3 regions of the Cytobacillus sp. EB106-05-05-XG126 genome follow, and region 2 is predicted to be linked to each of the others. Evidence: a T-box and tRNA genes for the amino acid it is inferred to sense, from the RefSeq annotation. Region 2 holds a T-box; the other regions hold tRNA genes.
The links. A T-box is a leader RNA that pairs with one kind of tRNA and senses whether it is charged. The one in region 2 lies ahead of argS (arginine--tRNA ligase), so its partner is inferred to be a tRNA-Arg.
Positions count from the first base shown of each region.

Region 1 (8,182 bases), on a different contig from region 2:
GAGGAAGTACAAGATGACCGTTCAAGCTACCAGATTACCTTTGATTATTATAAGAATGGAAATACCATAACGGAAATAGCCAAAAAGCGAAACTTTTCCCCAATAACGATTCAGGAGCATATCTTCCGCTCGATCAAAGAAGGCAATGCAATTGACTGGTCAGATATTTTCAATGAGACGGAAGAAAAGCTTGTTTTACAGGCAGCGGAAAAAGCAGGAAGAGAAAAACTGAAGCCAATTAAAGAAGAACTTCCGGATGAGATAGATTATTTTAAAATCAAAGCCGTCCTGGTAAAAGACGAACTGCAGAAGCAAAATTGAAGCTCCTTATTGGGGCTTCTTTTAATATGTCTCTATGGCAGCCATACTTCAGATTGTCCGAATTTGTCAAAAATCTATTCACACTTTTATCCCAAAAGACGGTCTAAATTACAGATAGGCTCGTATACATGTAGTACAAACTGTCTCAGGGGGGATTATGTATGTCTATAAATAAAAAAACGTCGATAGTGTCAGCTGTGCTGGTTTCATCTGTATTATTATCAGGCTGCGGATTGTTCGGAAGCCAGGGGAAAGAAAAGGTCGATCCGCCAAAAGCAGTATCTTACACCGATGAAGGCGAAAGTGTTGCTGAGGAAACAACAGGAAAAGAAACAGCTGAAAATGAAGAGGGTGTTACGGCAAATCTTAAAACAGAGCTTTACTTGATTGATAAAAATGGGTATGTTGTTCCCCAGACGATCGATCTTCCAAAAACGAATTCAGTTGCTACACAGGCGTTAGAGTACCTGGTGGAAAACGGTCCTGTTACAGAGCTTCTTCCTAATGACTTCCGAGCAGTCCTTCCGGCTGATACAAAAGTTTCTGTAAATATTAAAGATAAAGTGGCAACCGTCGATTTTTCAAAAGAATTTCAGGAATATGCTAAGGAAGATGAAAAGAAAATTCTCCAATCCGTTACCTGGACACTTACACAATTTGATTCCATTGATAAAGTTAAGCTGACATTAAACGGACATGAATTAAAAGAGATGCCTGTGAATGGCACTCCGGTCAGTTCGGCGTTAACGAGAGCCAATGGAATAAACATGGATACAACGGAAGTAGTGGATATCACGAATACGAAGCCGGTGACCGTTTATTATCTGGGCGGGGATGAAGAAAACTATTATTATGTGCCTGTTACCAAGCGTGTAAGCAATGATATGGACAATAAAGTTGAAGCGGTTGTATCCGAACTGATAAAGGGGCCGAACTATGCATCCAATCTGGTGACAGACTTCCTTCCGGATGTAGAGCTGCTTGAAGCTCCAAAAATTGAAGAAGGAAAAGTCACATTAAACTTTAATGAGAATGTTTTCAGCAGCTTCGAAGAGAGAATGATTTCCAAGCACTTGCTGAATGCACTCGTTCTTTCACTGACAGAACAAAAGGGTATAGAAAGCGTGGCGGTCACTGTCGATGGCAAAGCAGAGATTGTCAATGAGGATGGCCAAAAACTATCCGAGCCTGTAACCCGCCCTGAAAATGTGAATACAGGAAGTTTTTAATATAGCAGATTTTGTTATACTATATAGTAACAGGAAAAAGAGGTTGGCATATAATGCCGCCTCTTCTTTGTTGGTAAAATAGGCATGCCAATATTACTGGGCAAATGCCCAGGTTCAATATAAGCAAATGAAGGGGGAAATCGCTTATGCGCGCAGATGGACGTGAACCAAAGCAGCTTAGGCCAATACATATTGAAACTGATTATTTAAAGCATCCTGAGGGCTCTGTACTCATTACAGTGGGAGACACGAAGGTGATTTGTACAGCAAGCATTGATGAAAGGGTCCCGCCTTTTATGAGAGGACAGGGGAAGGGCTGGATAACAGCTGAATATTCCATGCTGCCGAGGGCTACAGAACAGAGAAATATCAGGGAATCAGCAAAAGGAAAAATTTCAGGGAGAACAATGGAAATTCAGCGCCTGATCGGCCGTGCACTCCGGGCAGTAGTAGATCTTGATGCGCTTGGCGAAAGAACGCTATGGCTTGATTGCGACGTAATACAGGCTGATGGGGGGACACGGACAGCTTCCATTACAGGAGCTTTTATTGCAATGGCACAGGCGATGGATAAGCTTTACAGCAGCAAGAAGCTTCCAAGCTATCCAATCAATGATTTCCTTGCGGCCACAAGCGTGGGGATTCTTACTGACAAGCAGGCTGTTGTGGATTTGAATTATATTGAAGACTCCTCTGCTGAAGTGGATATGAATGTCGTCATGACCGGGAGCGGGGAGTTTGTAGAGCTTCAGGGAACCGGAGAAGAAGCGACTTTCTCTTATGGACAGCTGCAGGAAATGCTTGGTGCTGCACAGGAAGGGATATCAGAGCTGCTTGAACTTCAGAAATCGGCACTTGGAGAGAATATCTCAGGAAGCATTCAAAGCAAAAGAGAAAAGCTTGCGGGGAGGGCATAATATGCAGGAAGTCATAATAGCTACTAAAAACGCAGGCAAAGCGAGAGAGTTTGAGAGAATGTTCAAGCCTCTTGGCTATCAAGTAAAAACCCTTCTGGACTACCCAGATTTTCAGGATGTTGAGGAGACAGGCAGCACGTTTGAAGAGAATGCCATTCTTAAAGCGGAAGCCGTGTCTAAAGCTTTTGGAAGAATGGTCATTGCCGATGATTCAGGGTTGATCATTGATGCGCTTGGAGGGAAGCCGGGCATCTATTCCGCCCGCTATGCAGGCGAGGGAAAAAACGATCAGAAAAATATGGAAAAAGTTCTCGATGAGCTCGAAAGCATTCCGGATGATAAGCGCCAGGCGCGGTTTTATTGCGCGCTCGCAATCGCTGCTCCCGGAAAAAGGACTGAAACAGTTGCAGGAACTTGTGAAGGCCGTATCTTAAGAGAAAAAAGAGGGACTTATGGATTTGGCTATGATCCTATTTTCTATTCAGAAGAAAAAGGCAAGGCAATGGCAGAATTAATGCCGGAGGAAAAAAGCGAAATCAGCCATAGGGCGAATGCTCTCCAAAAGCTGGAGGAGCTGCTTCCTTCTTTCCTGGCCGGAGCAGAAAACTCATGAAAGTTCTGATTGTCAGTGATAGTCATGGGTTAACCTCAGAACTCAGCCAAATTCGTGAAATACATCCTGATATGGATATAATGATTCACTGCGGAGATTCGGAACTTCAGGCAGATGATGAATCACTAAAGGGCTACGCTGCAGTAAGAGGAAATTGTGATTTTGACGCAGATTTTCCGGAGGACAGAATAGAAGAGGCTGGAGGATTCCGCTTTTTCGTCACACACGGTCATAAATATTCCGTTAAGTCCACTTTAATGAATCTGTCATACAGGGCACGTGAATTGAAGGCAGATATCGTATGTTTTGGCCATTCACATAGTCTGGGAGCAGAAATGTCTGAGGGGATATTGTTTATCAATCCTGGAAGCATTAGGCTCCCCAGAGGCAGGAATGAACGGACATATGTCATACTGGAAAACAGGGGAAAAGATGTTACACTGGATGTGTATGACTTTTCTAATGGAAAGATTCCTGATCTGACACAAAAATTTTCACTGGTAAAAAGATATTAATTTGAATATAATAATTGAGGGAAGCCCGGTCTTCCCTCAATAATAAAAAAATATTTTACAAAGTGTTGACTTCTTAACATTTGTTTAATATAATAAATCTTGTCGTTAAGTTAATACATCTCAATCACGAAAATAATATCAAAATGTCCCAGTAGCTCAGCCGGATAGAGCAACGGCCTTCTAAGCCGTCGGTCGGGAGTTCGAATCTCTCCTGGGACGCCATTTACACATCTGGAAACACTACATATCTTACCGAATTTTTACTCACCTTTTTTGGTGGGTTTTTTTGTTTTAATTTTTAATGGCAGCAACCTGCCAGTTGTTTTTAAATTGCCTCTATAAACCTCATCAGATGTTTTTATCTCCCTTATCAAAAAAATATAAAAAAAATTTTGTCATATGAAATGTGAATATATCAACAATGTAAGCGGATACACGATAACAGATTAATCTAAATTATCAAATAATTCATTAAAAGGGTGTTGACGGCTGATAAAAATGGGCGTAAGATAGTCCTCAATATAAGAAATTTACACCAACAACTATAAACTTCATCCAAGTGAAATTTATCTCGCAATATGAAAATTTGGTTTTTTTTAATCTATTAATTCAATGGTTTAAAGCGTTATTGTGTTGAGGTTAAATCTCTGAATAGGAAAAGCGTAGAAGAGGATAAGTAGTTTTATGACAGGCATTCACAGAGAGCCGGATCTGCTGAAACCCGGTAATGCCCTCTTAAAATGAACTCACCTCTGAGCGCAGTCCTGAAAGTGTATCGACTAGGGGCTGCCGGGTGTTCTTCACCCGTTATCAAAACGAACAGCACATCGCTGTTCATGAGTGCACGCATCATAAGCGTGAATCAGGGTGGTACCGTGGAACAGGTGATCAAAGCCTTTTCATCCCTTATACCTACAATCGTTAGGTTTCTTTAGGGGTGGAAGGGCTTTTTATATTGGAGTTTAAAAACATGAGGAGGTTATCAACAAATGCTGCAGGAAGCTGCCTTAACAGAAACAAAAACGGAGACATATCCTGTCACCGGCGCTGATCTGTTATTAAAAGCCTTGGAGAAAGAAAATGTTGAAGTGATTTTTGGTTATCCTGGAGGAGCTGTTCTTCCACTTTACGACAAGCTGTATCATTCAAAGATTCTTCATGTGCTGCCGCGCCATGAACAGGGAGGAATTCATGCTGCTGAAGGGTATGCCCGGATATCTGGAAAGCCTGGTGTTGTAATTGCCACTTCAGGACCAGGAGCCACTAATATTGTTACCGGTCTTGCAGACGCAATGATGGATTCACTTCCGCTGATTGTATTTACAGGCCAGGTAGCAACGGGAGTCATTGGGTCAGATGCCTTTCAGGAGGCAGATATCCTGGGGATAACCACTCCAATTACAAAATACAATTATCAGGTCCGCAGCATTGAAGATATTCCGAGAATCGTTAAAGAAGCTTTTTATATAGCTTCAACCGGCAGGCCAGGACCAGTGCTGATTGATATCCCTAAAGACATCGCTGCAGGAGTTTCGAATCAGCCAGAGAAAGAAACGGAAGTGAATCTGCCGGGGTATCAGCCGACATTAAAACCAAATTACCTTCAAATAAGAAAATTAACAGAAGCAGTCAGCAGATCGAAAAAGCCTGTCATCCTGGCTGGTGCCGGCGTGCTTCATGGAAGAGCATCCCAAGAGTTAAAAGATTACGCAGAGCAGCAGCAAATACCTGTTATCCACACACTTCTGGGCCTCGGCGGATTTCCTGCCAGTCATCCATTGTTCATCGGTATGGCAGGTATGCACGGCTGTTATGCAGCCAATATGGGACTTACAGAATGTGATTTGCTGATAAATATTGGAGCCCGTTTTGATGACAGATTAACAGGGAATTTACAGCATTTTGCACCACATGCAACAGTCGCCCATATTGATATTGACCCCGCTGAAATCGGCAAAAATGTTCCAACGTCCATCCCGATTGTGGCAGATGCAAAAGAAGCTCTTGAGCAGCTGATTCTGCAGGATGGAAAGCCGCCGGCCCATAAAGAATGGCTGGAAACCATTTTGAGGTGGCAGGAGGAATATCCATATTACTATGATAAAGAATCCGGACGTCTGAAACCCCAGCAAGTAATGGAAATGCTTCATTCAAAAACGGAAGGCAATGCCATCGTTGTAACAGATGTGGGACAGCATCAAATGTGGGCAGCCCAATACTATCGCTTTAATAAAGCAGACAGATGGGTGACATCAGGAGGACTTGGAACAATGGGATTTGGTTTCCCTGCTAGCATTGGAGCTCAGCTGGCTGATCCGGAAGCATGCGTACTCGCCATTTGCGGAGATGGAGGATTCCAAATGTCAACACAGGAGCTTGCTATCATTCAGGAAATGAATCTCCCGGTGAAAATTATTATTTTTAATAATATGGCCCTTGGCATGGTCCGGCAGTGGCAGGAGATTTTTTATGAATCCCGGTTCTCTCATAGTAAAATCCCGGTACAGCCATCTTTCGTTAAATTGGCAGAAGCCTACGGGATAAAAGGATATGTCATCCAATCTAAAGCAGAGGCTGAAGAAGTATTGGATGAGGTGCTTCATAACCGTGAACCAGTGCTTATTGATTTCAGGGTTGATCCGGATGAAAACGTGTATCCGATGATTGCACCAGGAAAAGGACTTCATGAAATGGCAGGTGTAAAACCATGAAACGAATCATATGCCTGACTGTTATGAATCGGCCGGGTGTTCTAAACAGAATTACTAATCTATTTTCAAAAAGAAACTTTAATATTGAAAGCATTTCAGTCGGCCTGTCTGAACATGAAGGGATGTCGCGAATCACATGTGTGGTCCATGTTGAGGACTCCGGTGCCAGCGAACAAATTACAAAGCAGCTGAACAAGCAAATCGACGTGATAAAAGTAACGGATATCACGGATCAGTCGATTGTCGCAAGAGAGCTTGCCCTTATTAAAGTTCAGGCAGTCCCATATACAAGAAATGAGATTTACTCTTTAATTGAACCTTTCAGAGCTTCTGTGATAGATGTCAGCAAGGATAGCATGACCGTTCAGATTACAGGTGAATCTGATAAGGTTGAAGCCTTCATTGAACTCATTAAACCATATGGAATCAAAGAGCTTGCCAGGACGGGAACAACGGCCTTTCCAAGAGGAACACAGCGTACTTCCCAGCAGTCCAAGTCATACTCTATTGTTTAAAAAAACCATTATTAATATAAAAAACTTATTCGGAGAGGGAGATAAAACATGGCGAAAATGTATTATAACGGAGATGCAAATGCAGCGTATTTAAACGGAAAGAAGGTAGCGGTCATCGGATATGGATCCCAAGGACATGCACATGCGTTAAATATGAGGGACAGCGGGGTTGAGGTTGTCATCGGCCTGCGGAAAGGGAAGTCATGGGAAAAAGCAGAAGAAGACGGTTTCCAGGTATATCCGGTCGGTGAGGCAGCTGCTCAATCTGATGTAGTGATGATCTTATTGCCGGATGAACTCCAGCCAAAGGTATACAAGGAAGAAATCGAACCCAATCTATCAAGCCAGGCATTAATGTTTGCCCATGGATTTAATATTCATTTTAATCAGATCGTGCCTCCAAAAGAATGTGATGTACTGCTTGTAGCACCGAAAGGACCAGGCCATTTAGTCAGAAGAACATATGAACAGGATGCAGGTGTTCCAGCCTTGTTTGCAGTCCATCAGGACGTTACAGGGGAAGCAAAGGAACTGGCCCTTGCTTACGCTAAAGCCATTGGATCTCTACGTGCAGGTGCGCTGGAAACAACTTTTAAAGAAGAAACCGAGACAGATTTGTTTGGCGAACAGGCAGTGTTGTGCGGAGGGCTGACTTCATTGGTGAAAGCAGGATTTGAGACTCTGACAGAAGCAGGCTATCAGCCGGAACTGGCATACTTTGAATGTTTACATGAACTAAAACTCATTGTTGACCTTATGTATGAAGGCGGCCTTGAAGGAATGCGCTATTCCATCTCAGATACAGCTCAATGGGGAGATTTTGTCAGCGGCCCACGGGTAGTTGACGCAAGAGTGAAAGAAGAAATGAAGGCAGTGCTGAAAGATATCCAGGAAGGGAATTTTGCAAAAGGGTGGATTTTGGAGAACCAGGCAAATAGACCGGTATTCAATGCCGTAAATCAGAGAGAAAATGAGCACCCGATCGAGCAGGTGGGAAGAGAACTCCGTAAAATGATGCCGTTTGTTAATAGCAGCAAGAAGAAAGAAGTGGTCGTAAGTGGCAATAATTAAAATATTTGATACTACATTAAGAGATGGCGAGCAATCTGCCGGTGTAAATCTTAATTTCTCGGAAAAATTAGAAATTGCCAGGCAGCTGGAGCGTTTGAACGTTGATATTATTGAGGCAGGTTTCCCGGCAGCGTCGAAAGGGGATTTTGCATCCGTACAGAATATTGCCCAGACGATTAAGAATTGCTCGGTCACAGGATTGGCAAGAGCAGTTATCTCTGATATAGATGCTGCATGGGGAGCTTTAAAGGATGGAGCTGAGCCAAGGATACATACATTCCTGGCAACCT
Region 1 covers NZ_JBYTDU010000002.1:201,952-210,133, forward strand. The annotation lists gene recQ (DNA helicase RecQ) at 1-321, shown strand, start outside; gene AC3WTL_RS11430 (GerMN domain-containing protein) at 483-1,550, shown strand; gene rph (ribonuclease PH) at 1,697-2,467, shown strand; gene AC3WTL_RS11440 (XTP/dITP diphosphatase) at 2,469-3,080, shown strand; gene AC3WTL_RS11445 (metallophosphoesterase) at 3,077-3,595, shown strand; tRNA gene AC3WTL_RS11450 (tRNA-Arg) at 3,741-3,817, shown strand; T-box leader at 4,250-4,505, shown strand; gene ilvB (acetolactate synthase large subunit) at 4,585-6,306, shown strand; gene ilvN (acetolactate synthase small subunit) at 6,303-6,821, shown strand; gene ilvC (ketol-acid reductoisomerase) at 6,870-7,892, shown strand; gene AC3WTL_RS11470 (2-isopropylmalate synthase) at 7,879-8,182, shown strand, end outside.
Region 1: it has a tRNA-Arg gene. The T-box ahead of argS (arginine--tRNA ligase) is inferred to sense a tRNA for this amino acid. The anticodon was not compared.

Region 2 (6,585 bases):
GCTTAATCGCTTTTTTGCCGCTTTTTTAAATGAAAACTGCGGTATGCTGATACCAATCAGGATCAGCACAATCCCGAAAGTCTGTGCTTCTGATATCCTTTCCCCAAGGATCAGCATAGCGGCAGCAACAGCGGCCGGAAGTTCGGCAGAGCCAACAATCGTGGCAAGCCCTGAATCTAAGTGGGGTGAACCGATTGCAAAGAAGACAATAGGGAAAATAGCGCCGAACAATGCCATCAAGAGGCCGAATTTCCATAGGCCCCCAAGCTGAATGCCGCCGCTTATTAACACGGGACCTGAAACAGCTGCAACCAGCAGAAGTCCGCCAAATGTGATGAAGATGCTCCTCTGGATGGTTGGAATTCCTTTGCCTGCCTTGCCGCTTGCAAAGATGAACACGGCAAATGTAACCGCAGATAATAAGCCATAAATCAGGCCATCCGCTTGAATAGCATGTGACCCGGAATTAATCAGGTTGCTTGCAAATACTGTTCCTATAATAAGCAGGATCGAAGAAATGATTTTTGCTTTGCTGGGCATCTTTCTTTCATATAATGCTTCAAAAAGAATTCCAATCCAGGTGAACTGAAATAAAAGAACAACAGCGATGGAGGCCGGGTTCCGGTCAAGGCTCATTCCATACAGAATGCCTGTTAAGCTTAGGGAGGCGCCGGTCAATAACAAAGCTGCCGCTTGTTTAAGGGTGATTTTCGTTCTTTTGATAAATGGGAAAGAAAGCAATAACAAAAGGAGCCCAATTAAATATTGGCTTCCGGTCAGTTCGGGAACAGTGTGGCCGGCATGAAGTCCCAGTTTAACAATGGATGCCAGAATGCCGTAACTGCATGCGCCCAGAAAAATAAAGAATGAATATTTTAAGTTTGCCATTATGGAGACTCCTTTCCGAAAATAGAAATGAAGCAATCAGGTCAATCATAACACCTTAGAGTGTCCAAAGGGCAAAAAAATTTTCGGCACAAAAATAAGAGCCAGTGATCATTCTCACTGACTCTCTTGCCAAAATTGATTATTCTCCTAAGTAGGCTTGCAGCATCCAAATATGCGTATCCAATTTTTCCATTAACCCGATGGCGAAGTCGGCTGTCACTTGATCTTCCTGTTCCTCGGCAAGCTGGGCTAAAGTGATTAATTGTTCCTTAATATGTTTATAATCCGAAGCAAGAGCTGTAACCATTTCTTCTGCTTTCTTTTCCCCATTAGATTCTTCAAGAGTCGTAATGCTTAGGAATTCCTTTAAGCTTGCTCCAGGTGAACCGCCGATTGCAAGCAGGCGTTCCGCTGCCTCATCGACAACTTCAGCTGCTTCATTATATAATTCTTCGAACTTTTCATGAAGGGTAAAGAAAAGAGGGCCTTTTACAAACCAGTGGTAGCGGTGCAATTTCGTATATAGGACACTCCAGTTAGCAATTTGTACGTTTAATGACTCATGTAATTTTTCCATCATGATTCCTCCTAAGTAATTTATATATTCATTATAACAAATATTAATTTATAATCAATACTTATTTATAATTATTATAAATAAGGAACGTCAGTATAACCGTTGCCAATTATGGTAAAGTGATATAGTACGGATTAATAGCAGAAACAGTTAGTGAGGAATATAAATGGAATATGTTTTCTTTATTATTCTCGGAGCGCTTATCAGTGTGCTCTCGGGTTTTTTTGGGGTAGGCGGAGGATTCATTCTTACTCCAACGCTTATGCTTTTTGGTTTTTCTCCAGTAGAAGCGATCACCACGAGTTTGCTGTTTTCGATTGGAACGTCCCTTTCAGGCATCTCCGCTCATATCAGGCTGAAGAATATAAAGCTTAAGCAGGGGCTGATACTTGGATTAAGCGGAATGGCAGCTACTCAGGCCGCCCACCCATTTGTTCTGTTTCTTGAGAATAAAGGCTGGGACACATGGGCCGTGCCTGTTTTTTATATCATTTTGCTGTCTTATTTTGCTTTGAGCATGCTGAAAAGAAGGGAAAAGTCAGCCAGTGCTGTTCACTCTTCTGAACATTCGCCTTCCATTTTAAAGATGGTGCTGATTGGTTTTTTTGCAGGATTTGTTTCTACAACATTAGGGGTGGGCGGCGGTTTTATTATGGTGCCTTTATCGGTCGCCTATTTAGGATTGATGCCGAAAAATGCGGTAGGAACCAGCTTGTTTGCTGTCATGTTAATCGTATCCGCAGGTTTCCTGTCCTACGTTTCCACTGTCAGCATTGATTATTGGATTGGATTTTCACTCGTAGGAGGAGGGCTTATTGGCTCACAGTTTGGTGCAAAACTTACCTCCTATTTTGAGAACGAAGAAATCACCTATATGCTCGGAGCCTTATATATGGCAACAGTCGCAAGTGTGATTCTGAAATTAATACATTTGAATTATGCCGGTTTAGTGCTGATGGCCATTTTTGTCGGCGGATTTCTAGTAAGAAGTCTTGTGAAAATGCAGAAAGCAAAAGCCCGAATAAAGGCAAAAAGGGAGACGCCATAACGGCTTCTCCTTTTACATTTGGCGGGGCACCTTCATGCCGAGTGTCTGCATTCCATCTGTAAGAACTATGGTGACTGCTTTGACGAGGGCAAGTCTTGCCTGTATGCCGGCATCCTTCTCCAGTATTACTACCTGCCCGTAATATTTGTTGAAGGCCTGGGCCACATCAATCAGAAATTTAGCGAGAACGGAAGGGGAAAGCTGCCTATAAGATTTTCTGATTTTCTCAGGATATTGATAGAGCAGCTTAATAATTTCCCAGCTGTAAGGATCGGATAGCCCATTTACAGCAGATGGTATATCATCTGCCTTGCGGAGCAGGGAATAGGCCCGGGCATTGGTATATTGCAGATAGGGACCTGTTTCTCCTTCAAATGTCAGCATATCTTCAAGGGAAAATTCAATATTGTTCATGCGGTCATTTTTCAGGTCATGGAATAAAATGGCTCCGATGCCGACTGCTTCAGCGACTTCATCTTTATTTTCCAGGCCGGGATTTTTAGCCTCAATGCTGTTCTTTGCGAGAAGAACTGCTTCATCCAGAACCTCCTCTAAAAGGATGACTCTGCCTTTTCTGGTCGACATCTTTTTTCCATCTTTTAAGTAGAGGCCGAACGGGACATGCTTCATACTGTCTGCCCACTCATACCCCATCTTTTTGATCACGCTTTTGACCTGCCTGAAATGGATGCTTTGTTCCTGGCCGACAATATATAAGGAGTGATCAAATTGATAGTTTTCCCTTCTATAAAAAGCTGCAGCCAGATCCCGTGTTGCATAAAGAGTTGCTCCGTCGGATTTTTTGATCAGACATGGAGGCAGGTCTTCATCAGGCAGCAGAACGACCTTTGCACCATCAGACTCAGCCAGCAGATCTTTTGCCATCAGCTCCTCTATGACGGGTGTCATTTTATCGTTATAAAAAGCTTCCCCATTGTATGAGTTGAAATGGATGCCAAGCCTGTCATAAACCCGCTGAAATTCCTTCAATGATTCATCTCTAAACCAATTCCAGAGGGCTTGTGCTTCTTTATTTCCGTTTTCAAGCTCTTTGAACCAGGAACGTGCTTCATCTTCAAGGGATGGATCTGCCTCTGCTTCTTCATGGAACCGTATATATAGGCTGAGCAGCTCCTTGATCGGATGTTCCTTCACTTTATCCGGATTGCCCCACTTTTTATAAGAGGTGATCAGTTTGCCGAATTGAGTGCCCCAATCGCCTAAGTGGTTGATTCTGACCGCTGTGTAACCGCATTTTTCGGCTAGGTTTCCAAGGGCATTTCCAATGACGGTTGATCGCAGATGACCCATGGAAAAAGGCTTTGCGATGTTGGGCGAAGAGAAATCAAGCACGGCGGTTTTTCCTGAACCATCCTTCAGCAGCCCATATTCTTTTCCTTTTTTCAAGATTACTTCCAGTATGTCAGCACCAGCAGCTCCTTTGGAAAAAAAGATATTAATATAGGGCCCGGCAGCTTTCGCTTTTTCAATGTACGGTCCTTTTATCAGGAAAGCAGCCTCTTCAGCAATGGAGGCAGGTGATTTCCTGAATGCTTTTGCCAGTGTAAAACAAGGAAAAGCAAGATCACCATGTACCGGATTCTTTGGTGTTTCGATTAAATCTGATATGGCTTCCTCAGAAAGCTGCACATTCAGCACAGATGCCAGCTGAGCTGCGAATATAGCTTTGAAATCGATCATTTTAAACACACACCCCCTGAAAAATAAAAAAGCCCGCCTCTATATAAAAATAGAGACGAGCTGGATCTGCCCGCGGTACCACTCTGATTGTCCAAAGGACCTCTTGCGAAAGGACGTTTCATTTTATTGAACACATTCCTTTAGGGGTTTGGTAACGGGACTCCCAACCCGGCACAGCCTACTTTTCTTTCAGCTATGCATCTCCGAAGTGCGCTTCACAAATAGGGTTTCCGACAGGCTTGCACCGGCCCTGTCTCGCTTTTAGGAAAGAGCCCTTTGCTACTCTCTTCATCATAGACACTAAATATATTACTGTTATTATACGCGGTTGGAATTATTTTGCAACATAATTTGAATCGGTTGAAAACATATAGTTTTTGTGATGGTAGTGAATGCTGAAAATCAGTCCCATTGCCATCATATTTCCCATAAGTGAGCTTCCGCCATAGCTGATAAATGGAAGCGGAATGCCGGTGATTGGCAGGACCTGTATCGTCATTCCAATATTTTGGAATACATGGAAGGTGATCATGCTGATGACCCCGACGCAAATATAGGTATTAAAAGGATCAGTCGTCTCAAGGCCGGTCTTCGTTAAGTGATAGATAAGCAGAAAGAAAAGGCTAATTACTACACTGGCGCCGAAGAAGCCATATTCCTCGCCAATGACGCTAAAGATAAAATCAGTGTGGGCATCTGGCACATATACCTGCCTGTCGGTAAAGCCTTTACCTGAAATTAATCCCGAGCCGATAGCGAGCATGGAATTATACAGCTGCATACCGGCCCCCTGCTTATGATTGACCGGATCAAGCCAGGAATAAATTCTGCTGAACTGATAGGGGTCAATCCCAAGGTATTTCTCTAAAATCTCCGGTGCTATGATCACCAGATATAGAACCGTTCCTGCTAAAGCACCGAGGACTCCATAAATCGGAACAAGGATTTTCCAGGTGATTCCGGATACCAGGATGATTCCTGCTAATATCGCGATGATGACAAGGGCGGTACCCAAGTCTTCGATAATAATCAATCCTAATGGAAGCAATGTGGCTGCCCCTAGTTTGATTAGGAGAAAAAAGTCCGTTCCGGCTGTCTTAGCCTGATACTTCAGATGATGGTCAGCGATGATTTTGCTGAGGGCGATAATAAGGAACACCTTTACGAATTCTGAAGGCTGCACTGAACCGAGTCCGGGAATGATGTACCACAATGTAGCCCCTTTGCGCTCTGGTGCGATGCTTTCCGGTGCAATGAATAGCCCAACAAGCAATAGGATGCCTAAACCGTATAGCAGCCATGTGAGTCTCCGGATTTGCTCGCTGTCAAAATACATGACAATCCCTACAATGACGGCACCAACAATATAATTTTTGATTTGTGAGATAACAAAATTCCCTTCATATTGATTGGAGGATTGTCCGCTGTAAATCGCAATGCAGCTGATGAGAAAAAACAGCAGCAGAAGAAAACATAATGTCCAATCGAATCGGTCTGAGAATCTACTATTCTGGTTCATTATATACACCTGGTTTCTTTACCTTTTTACATTTTTATCCTATCAGAGAAAAATTAACCTTACAATGGAGAAAGATATTTCATTGAGTTAGACGAAAAAATCACTATGATGGTTTCCTGTGTTTTCAAAAAAACGGGTTTAAAATTTTTTCTCATCGGCAAAGATATTTCCAGATATTTTTGCTACAATAAGAGAATAAAATACTGGAAGTTTGGCAGGCAGTTTCATAAGAAGCTGTCTTTTTATCAATTTGGCTACGGTTCGGAGGTTTCGTCATTGAAAAGAAGGAATCAAACTATTCGTGATCTCATCTACATCCATCTTAATGAACAGGATCAATATGTGATGACTTATGGAATTGAGTTTGCAGAGTTTGCCCAGACTCTTTCAGATTCTATTAATAATTTGCTGCTGTTAAAGCACCGTTATGAACATGGGGACTTTAATAGCCACACGATGTTCGATTATGTGTCAAGGGACAAGCTGGGCAGGTTGGTTGAGGATGATGTATATGGCTATGGCGATTTTTGCTGGATCGACTTCGAAGAAGAGGAAGCGGTGAATGAGCTTCCCGGCCAGACAATTGCGGAGCTTCTTTATCTCGGCCATATTAAAGAGCATCTTAAGCTGCCTTTTTACAATTATCTGAGCAACCGGTATGTGTACCTTGCCCATGATGATGGCTGGTTTAACCGCACATATTACCGCGATCTGAACGATTTTTACCGGATGCTTGGGGAAGTGATCCCCGGGAAAATGGGACAGATGAAGGTAGAAAAAACGCTCCTTGGCATTAAAAAGAAAAAGACATATCCTCCAATCACCAGAGATGTCCTGCTTTCATTAAAGCCT
Region 2 covers NZ_JBYTDU010000010.1:40,682-47,266, reverse strand. The annotation lists gene AC3WTL_RS20205 (EamA family transporter) at 1-888, opposite strand, end outside; gene AC3WTL_RS20200 (Dps family protein) at 1,028-1,465, opposite strand; gene AC3WTL_RS20195 (sulfite exporter TauE/SafE family protein) at 1,632-2,513, shown strand; gene argS (arginine--tRNA ligase) at 2,526-4,211, opposite strand; T-box leader at 4,263-4,518, opposite strand; gene AC3WTL_RS20185 (FtsW/RodA/SpoVE family cell cycle protein) at 4,549-5,733, opposite strand; gene AC3WTL_RS20180 (hypothetical protein) at 6,010-6,585, shown strand, end outside.

Region 3 (8,182 bases), on a different contig from region 2:
GCTCTTAAGCGAAGTCCCGTGCCTCTCAGCATTTTTAAGAAGCCGAGCTGGAGCTCTTCCGGCCGCATGGCAAATACATCGTTAAATGTTCTTTTGAAGGAATCATAATCTTCCTCAGGCAGTCCGGCAATTAAGTCGAGATGCTGATCGATTTTTCCTCCATCCTTTACCATTGTGACTGTTCGGCAAAGCTTGTCAAAATTCTGCTTCCTCATGACCAATTCATTTGTATAGTCGTTTGTCGACTGTACGCCAATTTCGAATCGGAATAATCCTCGTGGTGCTTCCTTATTCAGAAATTCAATTACCTCAGGTCTCATAATATCTGCGGTGATCTCAAATTGAAAGACAGTTCCCGGCAGATGCTCATCAATCAAAAATTGGAACATTTCCAAGGCATAACTGCGGCTAATGTTGAATGTGCGGTCCACAAATTTTAGGGTTTTTGCACCATTCTTCATTAAATATCGGATATCGTTCTTGATTTTTTCCCTGTCAAAGTACCGCACACCTACTTCAATAGAGGAAAGGCAAAACTGGCAGCTGAATGGACATCCCCGGCTGGTTTCTATATAAGTGACACGTTTAGAAAGGTGGGGAATATCTTCTTCAAAGCGGAACGGTGAAGGCAGATCGCGCAAGTCCAGCTTATTCCGCTGTGGATTAATGCGAACCTGGCCGTTTTCCCTGAAAGCAAGACCATGCACATTTTCCATATTCATGGTGCTGTTCAGCTCCGTCAGCAGCTGTTTGAAGGTTTCCTCACCTTCTCCGATCACAATGTAATCAAATTCTTGTATATTGTTCATCCAATCTGCAACATCATAAGTCACTTCTGGTCCTCCGACTACAATATAAATGGAGGGATCAATCTTTTTAATCATCTTAATGACCTTAATGGTTTCCTCGATATTCCATATATAACAGCTGAATCCGATCACATCAGGCTTTTTGCGGACCAGATCTGTAACGATATTCATTACCGGATCTTTAATTGTATATTCGGCTAATTCCACATCGAAATCAGGCTGAGCGTATGCCTTGAGATACCGGATCGCTATATTTGTATGAATATATTTGGCATTAAGCGTACTGGCGATAACTTTCATTTATTTCTGAACTCCCTTGTTAGCAACTTAAACATCATATAATTGTAACATATTTTTGACTGAAAAAAAGGAAGTAAAACATTGACATATGTTAAAGAAGATAAACTATACCAATTATTATAATATTTATAAAAATACAACAATTCGCATTATAACTATAGTAAGATAATAGAAAATAAAATAATTAGCTGGGAGAGGGAATAGAGATGAAGGTAAGTCTTTTTGCAACATGTCTGGTAGATATGTTTCAGGGAAATGCAGGCAAGGCAGCAGTTGAACTGCTCGAGCGGCTGGGGTGTGAAATAGATTTCCCCGAAGCACAGGTCTGCTGCGGCCAGCCTGCCTACAACAGCGGGTATGTGAAGGAATCAAAGGAAGCCATGAAAAGGATGATCACGGCATTTGAACATGCAGAATATGTTGTTTCCCCTTCCGGATCCTGCGCCTATATGTTTCATGAGTATCCGTATGTTTTTAAAGGAGACTCTGTATGGGAACCCAAAGCAAAAAAGCTGGCAGAGAAAACATACGAACTTACTCAATTTATCGTTGAAGTTCTAAACGTGGACGACGTCGGGGCAAGTTTAAAAGGGAAGGCCACCTATCATACATCCTGCCATATGACCCGGCTCCTTGGAGTTAAAGAAGCTCCCATGAGACTATTGAAAAATGTGAAGGGCCTTGAATTTGAAGAGCTTCCAGGCAAAGAGCAATGCTGCGGTTTTGGGGGTACTTTCTCCGTGAAAATGGCACAAATATCGGAACAAATGGTAGATGAAAAGGTTGGGCATATAGAGGAGACTGAAGCGGAAATTCTTATTGGAGCTGATGCAGGGTGCCTGATGAATATTGGAGGCAGGATTGGAAGGCAGGGAAAACCCATAAGAGTTATGCATATTGCTGAAGTGTTGAATTGCCGCTGAGAAATTAATGGACATGCTATGTTACAGGAGGAATAGTTATGGCTATGAAAATAGGAACAAACGACTTTAAGGATCGTGTAGATTCCGGAATAAACAATTCCTTTATGAGAGGGGCAGTGTCAGGTGCACAGGAAAGGCTTCAGACTAGAAGACTTGATGCTGCCGCAGAACTTGGAAATTGGGAAGAATGGCGTTCGCTATCAGAAGAAATTCGCCAGCATGTACTTGAAAATCTTGATTTTTACTTATACCAGCTCAGCGAAAATGTAGCTAAAAGGGGAGGGCACGTTTACTTTGCTGAAACTGCTGAAGAAGCCTCTGCTTATATACGGGAAGTAATTGAAAAGAAGAATGCAAGAAAAGTGGTTAAATCAAAATCAATGGTAACCGAAGAGATTCATTTAAATGCCACATTGGAAGAGGCGGGGTGCCAGGTCATTGAAACAGATTTGGGAGAATACATTCTTCAGGTGGACGACCATGATCCCCCATCACATATTGTGGCGCCTGCCCTTCATAAGAATAAAGAGCAGATTCGGGATGTTTTTACAGAAAAACTAAACTATCAGAACACAGAAAAGCCGGAAGAGCTTGCTTGGCATGCGAGAGAAATGCTTCGCCACGAATACTTAACCGCTGATGTTGGCATTACGGGCTGCAACTTCGCTGTGGCTGAAACAGGTTCAATTACATTAGTGACTAATGAAGGCAATGCAGATCTTGTGACTGCCTTGCCTAAGACACAAATTACGGTAATGGGCATGGAAAGGCTGGTCCCGACTTACGAGGAAATGGAAGTGTTAGTCAGCATGCTGACCAGAAGCGCGGTTGGACAAAAGCTAACGAGTTATATAACTGTTTTGACTGGTCCAAAAGAAGAACTTGATGTTGATGGACCCGAGGAATTCCACCTTGTCATTGTAGACAATGGCCGCTCATCGATATTAGGAGGGGAGTTTCAGTCCATTCTGCAATGTATCCGCTGCGCTGCATGTGTGAATGTTTGTCCAGTGTACAGGCATGTTGGAGGCCATTCCTACGGATCGATTTATTCAGGCCCGATCGGAGCGGTTCTGTCACCCCTTTTAGGCGGCTATGATGATTATAAAGAATTGCCTTATGCATCAACCCTTTGCGGGGCCTGTACAGAAGCATGTCCAGTCAAAATCCCTCTGCATGAGCTGCTTCACAAACACCGGCAGGTAATTGTCGAAAAAGAAGGAAGGGCTCCAATATCGGAAAAGATGACGATGAAGGCCTTTGGACTGGGGGCAGCTTCACCTTCCCTTTATAAATTGGGTTCTAAACTGGCACCGGCAGCCATGAATCCATTTACAGCTGGCGACAAAATTACAAAGGGGCCCGGCCCTTTAAAGGCATGGACAGAAATCAGGGATTTTCCAGCTCCTAATAAAGAAAGATTTCGTGATTGGTTCAACAACCGGCCAAAAGGAGGCGGACAGCAGTGAACGGAACTATTCAGAATCGGGACGCTTTTTTAAATAAAATTGCAGGCAGACTGGGAAGGGAAAAGAGAATTTCCGGAGCTGAAAGGCCAAAGTGGAGCTATAATCCTCAAGACGCCATCTTTAAAGAAGCAGATGCAGATGAGCTTCTTGAAGCTTTAAAAACACAGTGCACGAAAATTCACACTGACCTTCTTGTAACAAAAGCCGCCAATTTGCCGGATACTCTTAAAGAGATTGCAGCCCAGTACGGAGGCGGTCCAGTAGTAACCTGGAAGGATGACCGTTATAGACAGTTTGGGCTTACGCAGCTATTTGAGGAAATTTGGCCAAAAGAGAATGTGGAAGTATATGAATGGGATTATTCTGCTGGAGAAACTAATGTTGATTACGCAGAAAAGGCAAATATCGGCATCACCATCAGTGAAATTACTCTGGCTGAATCCGGAACAGCAGTCCTGTTCAGCAGCAGAGACCATGGACGGTCAGTCAGTTTTCTGCCTGCTGCTTCCATTATCCTTATTCCGAAAAGCACCCTGGTTCCGCGCATGACACAGGCTGCAAGGATCATCAGGGAAAGAGTAAGCAGAGGGGAGCTGGCTCCTTCATGCATTAATTTCATAACCGGACCAAGCAATTCAGCAGATATTGAGATGAACCTCGTTGTGGGAGTCCATGGGCCTGTAAAGGCTGCTTATATTGTTATAGATGATTTATAATGCCTGAGCACCTGGCATCATAAGAACGAGAAAAAACGCCAAACTTTTGTTGGCGTTTTTTTGCAGCGTCCCAAGCGAGATTCGAACTCACGACCTACAGCTTAGGAGGCTTCAGCTTATATGGCTGGGTTAGCCTCTTTATATGTACAAACCAATAAATCTAAAAATGAAAGTAAAATGAATGAAAAAATATGGAAATTTATGGAAGAAAATGATAGAGTTGAAGAGTACTTAATTCTCAAGCCCGATATGCTATTAAAAGAAGAATAGGAGATTGTAATGAAAAAATTTGTTACCATTGTATTGACATTTGTTATGCTTTTCTCTATCCTGTCCCCTACTATTTCAGGAGCAGAGACATCAGAAGTTATTGTAGATGAAGGATTAGTATTAGAAGATACTGTAGTAGAAGAAATAACTGAAACTACAGGAATTGATGTAACAGGGCAAGATTTAACTACATATGAAGAAGATTTTGACTTTCTAGTAAACGACCCTATTTTTATGGAGATGGAAGAACATTTTATCCTTACTGATCAAGATGTTTCTATTGAAGATAACAGTGTAAGCGGTCAGTGGATTCCTGTTGCAGCTGCTGCAATTCGACTTCTTACATCGAAAGTTGGTAAAAAAGGAATGGAAAAGGGGTGGGCATTAGCAAGACCGTATGTAAAGAAGTTTGTAGATGCACCATCAAAGTATGACTTGGATGGTCCTGGTAGCGGGGGAAGAATTATTCAGCTAAGGAAGAAAGGCTCAACTACTTTATTCAGGCTTGATTATGCCCCAATAAAACATGGCAGAGATCCTGTACTTCACTACCATGTACCACCTAATTTAAAAGATCATCATGTAATTAAATTCTAAAGGGTAGGGATAATATGATTTTTGATGACAGATACCATTTACATGTAGGTTATTATGAAGATGGACATGATATAGAAGGTATTTTTATGAAAGAGAAAAACGGAGAGAAATGGTGCCTGTTTTTCGATAATGATTATTATAAAAAAATTCTTAATAATAAGGATTATAAGTTTTATGAGGGCTTTGGTCTACTCGTAAGAGAGTATCATATTAATGATGATTTGACTTTTGAAAAAGGTTCACAACTACTTAAGGATTTTTTAATAGAGGAAAACGTCATATAAAATCTTTAACTGCATCTCGGAAATGAGTATTAAGTACATTTACATTTTCTGTATAATTGATCCTAACTGAAAAGACTGACACCTATATAAAGGTGACAGTCTTTTTCTTATATTACTAACATAAAATTAGATAATTATTTAACTTTAAAGTTATGTTTAAATTTTGATGTGTTGACGAACTGTTGACGAAAAAAGTCAATAACGGTCCTTTTTAAACTTGTAGGAACAAACTTTATTCCTTCTGAAACCTTGACATATAAGAGATTTTCCATAATAACTTTATTGATTCCGTGACTGTTTGCCACTTTGACAGGGTAGAATTCACTGATTTGAAGTTGCCTGAATAGAGGTATGAAATTATAAATAAAATCGATTCGACCCCAAACCGACCCCAAACTAGGAGTTTTAAAGATTATGGATAAACAAATCGAATAAAATAAAAAGCGCGAACCCCCTTGATATACATGGGTTTCGCGCTTTTCTTTTGTAGCGTCCCAGGCGAGATTCGAACTCACGACCTACAGCTTAGGAGGCTGTCGCTCTATCCAGCTGAGCTACTGAGACATGTTGGAATAATTAAATTGGTTGCAGTACAAATATGATTAGCATATCCTGTTTCTTCCTCTGCAAGCCTATACAAGGAGCAAATGCGTCGAAACAAAGCTGCAGAGATGTATTTCAGTGAAGTTTACTCTTAGCTGAGCTACTGAGACATGATGGCATAATTAAATTGGTAACACAGTTACTTATTATAACCGCATAATCAAAAATGGTCAATGGTTATGCCTAACAGTAAAAACCGGCCAATAATACATGACCGGCTTCCGATCTAACTAGTTAGTTTTTTACGATAAAATCTTGCATAAGCCCTTGATCTATCTTTCAGCTTCTTTAGCTGTGAAGTCTTCAGTTCAATGATTGGCTGTGCAAATGAAGTAATCAATTTGCTTGAGAGAAGCAAGGTCAGCAGCAGCGATATACCGGCAAGCAGCAGAAAGTTTTCAGGTTTAGTGAAGAAACCCTGTACTTCACTTTCTCTGAATACCCGTACAAAGAACCCGTGAAGCAGATATACATAAAGTGTATTCTTTCCTAAATTAGTAAAGAAATATTGTTTGCGCGGCACAAAAGCAAAGAAGCTAAATACCATGATCAAGCTTAGGATATAAAAGCCCAATCTCGTAAAGACTGCTCCAATGGATGCTGCCCCCATTTCTGTATATGGCTTCGATCCAAGCAGCCATTTGTAATCCACTTCAGGGTAAAGGTAAAAGCCGATAAAGACGACAGCAAAAATAGCAAATGCACTAATCCTGAACTTCGGCTGGAATAGAGCATATAAATGCTCTTTCTTTAAATAATATCCCAATAAAAATAAAGGGAAGAAGACAAACGTCCTTGATAAACTTAAATAGTTTGAAATCCAATCAGCATATCCGACAGCAAGCCCTATGATAAAAGCAGCTGCCAGGGAGTAAACCGCTTTATACTTTGCGAAGAATAAAAGCATGATATTCCAGCAGAACATGCTGATCAGGAACCATAATGACCAATGCGGGTTAAAAGGATCCAGCTCAAAGGTGCCTTTATTATATAAAAAGTAATAAAAAACAGAATAAATAACCTGGAAAATGATATATGGCAGTATAAGTTTTTTGGCAATTTTCTTTATATAGCCTTTTTTATAAAAGCCTTTTGCAAAAAAACCGGATACCAATATAAATGCCGGCATATGGAACGTATAAATCACTTTATATACTGTATAAATTGTCTCATTATCTTCAATAAAAGAGCGGAGCAAATGCCCGAAAACGACAAAGAAGATCAGGATAAACTTAGCATTGTCGAAGTAATAGTCACGTTGTTTCATATGTCCTCCTCTATTAAAGACCCCCAAAAAAATACTCTATCTGTCTTTACCCACTTTAACATGAAGCAAACTTCATTTCTCGTGTAAATAGGAGGTTTTATTTACAGAAAAAGTAAATTAAAAATTTTTTTTAAATGGCTGTAACATACTAATTAAAACTCTGTTGTATAAAAAAATCGGCCAACCAACTCATATATTATAAGGATGAAAATACCTTTTGCAAGCCTGTTTCAAAATTTTTGAGCTGATTGTCACTTTTGTTTCAGATAAATGGTAGCAGTACGTATAGTCTGCCAAGCCATAAATAGATGCACTCCCTAGGAAAGAAATCCTAATGGGAATAGCCCGGAGAATTGCCAGTTAAAAATAAATTGGAAAAATAATCTTCAAATGTCTTTTTTGTTCTATTATAATGAATTGAAAGAATAGTAAAAAAGAATTAGGAATTAATCTAGTTCAATTGTTGCAGCCGGTTAAATCACAAAGGGGGAAGTATATTGAAAGGGGTAAGGAAATTCATATCAGGAAAGAAGGAACGAAAAGCTTCATCAAAGTCTAAAAAGCCTGATATAGGCAAGTTTTTTAATAAAATGGCCGGCACAAGCTGGTGGAAGAACCTGAAGCTTGGACAGAAATATGGGGTCGCGCTTTTTGTGACCATTGGTCTATTCACAGTTTCAACCGTCCTTACTTTTTTTCTGCTTACAATTGCCAATTCAAAAATGGAGACTGTTAGGGATTCAGGAGAAAAAGCCATTAAAATTACTGAATCAGCGGTCACATTCCATCATAAAGGGAGCACGATTGGAAACTTTATCATTGACTCCAATCCAAAACATTTAAAGACATTTGACCAGCTGACAGAGGAATTTAATAAATTAAAGAAGGAAATTTCTCCGGATCTTAGAAATACAAAATCCAAAGATCTTTTTAAGCAAATTGAT
Region 3 covers NZ_JBYTDU010000001.1:1,812,382-1,820,563, reverse strand. The annotation lists gene AC3WTL_RS09030 (B12-binding domain-containing radical SAM protein) at 1-1,109, opposite strand, end outside; gene AC3WTL_RS09025 ((Fe-S)-binding protein) at 1,316-2,032, shown strand; gene AC3WTL_RS09020 (LutB/LldF family L-lactate oxidation iron-sulfur protein) at 2,071-3,501, shown strand; gene AC3WTL_RS09015 (LutC/YkgG family protein) at 3,498-4,217, shown strand; gene AC3WTL_RS09010 (hypothetical protein) at 4,338-4,487, shown strand; gene AC3WTL_RS09005 (hypothetical protein) at 4,497-5,084, shown strand; gene AC3WTL_RS09000 (DUF3986 family protein) at 5,099-5,368, shown strand; tRNA gene AC3WTL_RS08995 (tRNA-Arg) at 5,859-5,932, opposite strand; gene AC3WTL_RS08990 (acyltransferase family protein) at 6,198-7,238, opposite strand; gene AC3WTL_RS08985 (methyl-accepting chemotaxis protein) at 7,736-8,182, shown strand, end outside.
Region 3: it has a tRNA-Arg gene. The T-box ahead of argS (arginine--tRNA ligase) is inferred to sense a tRNA for this amino acid. The anticodon was not compared.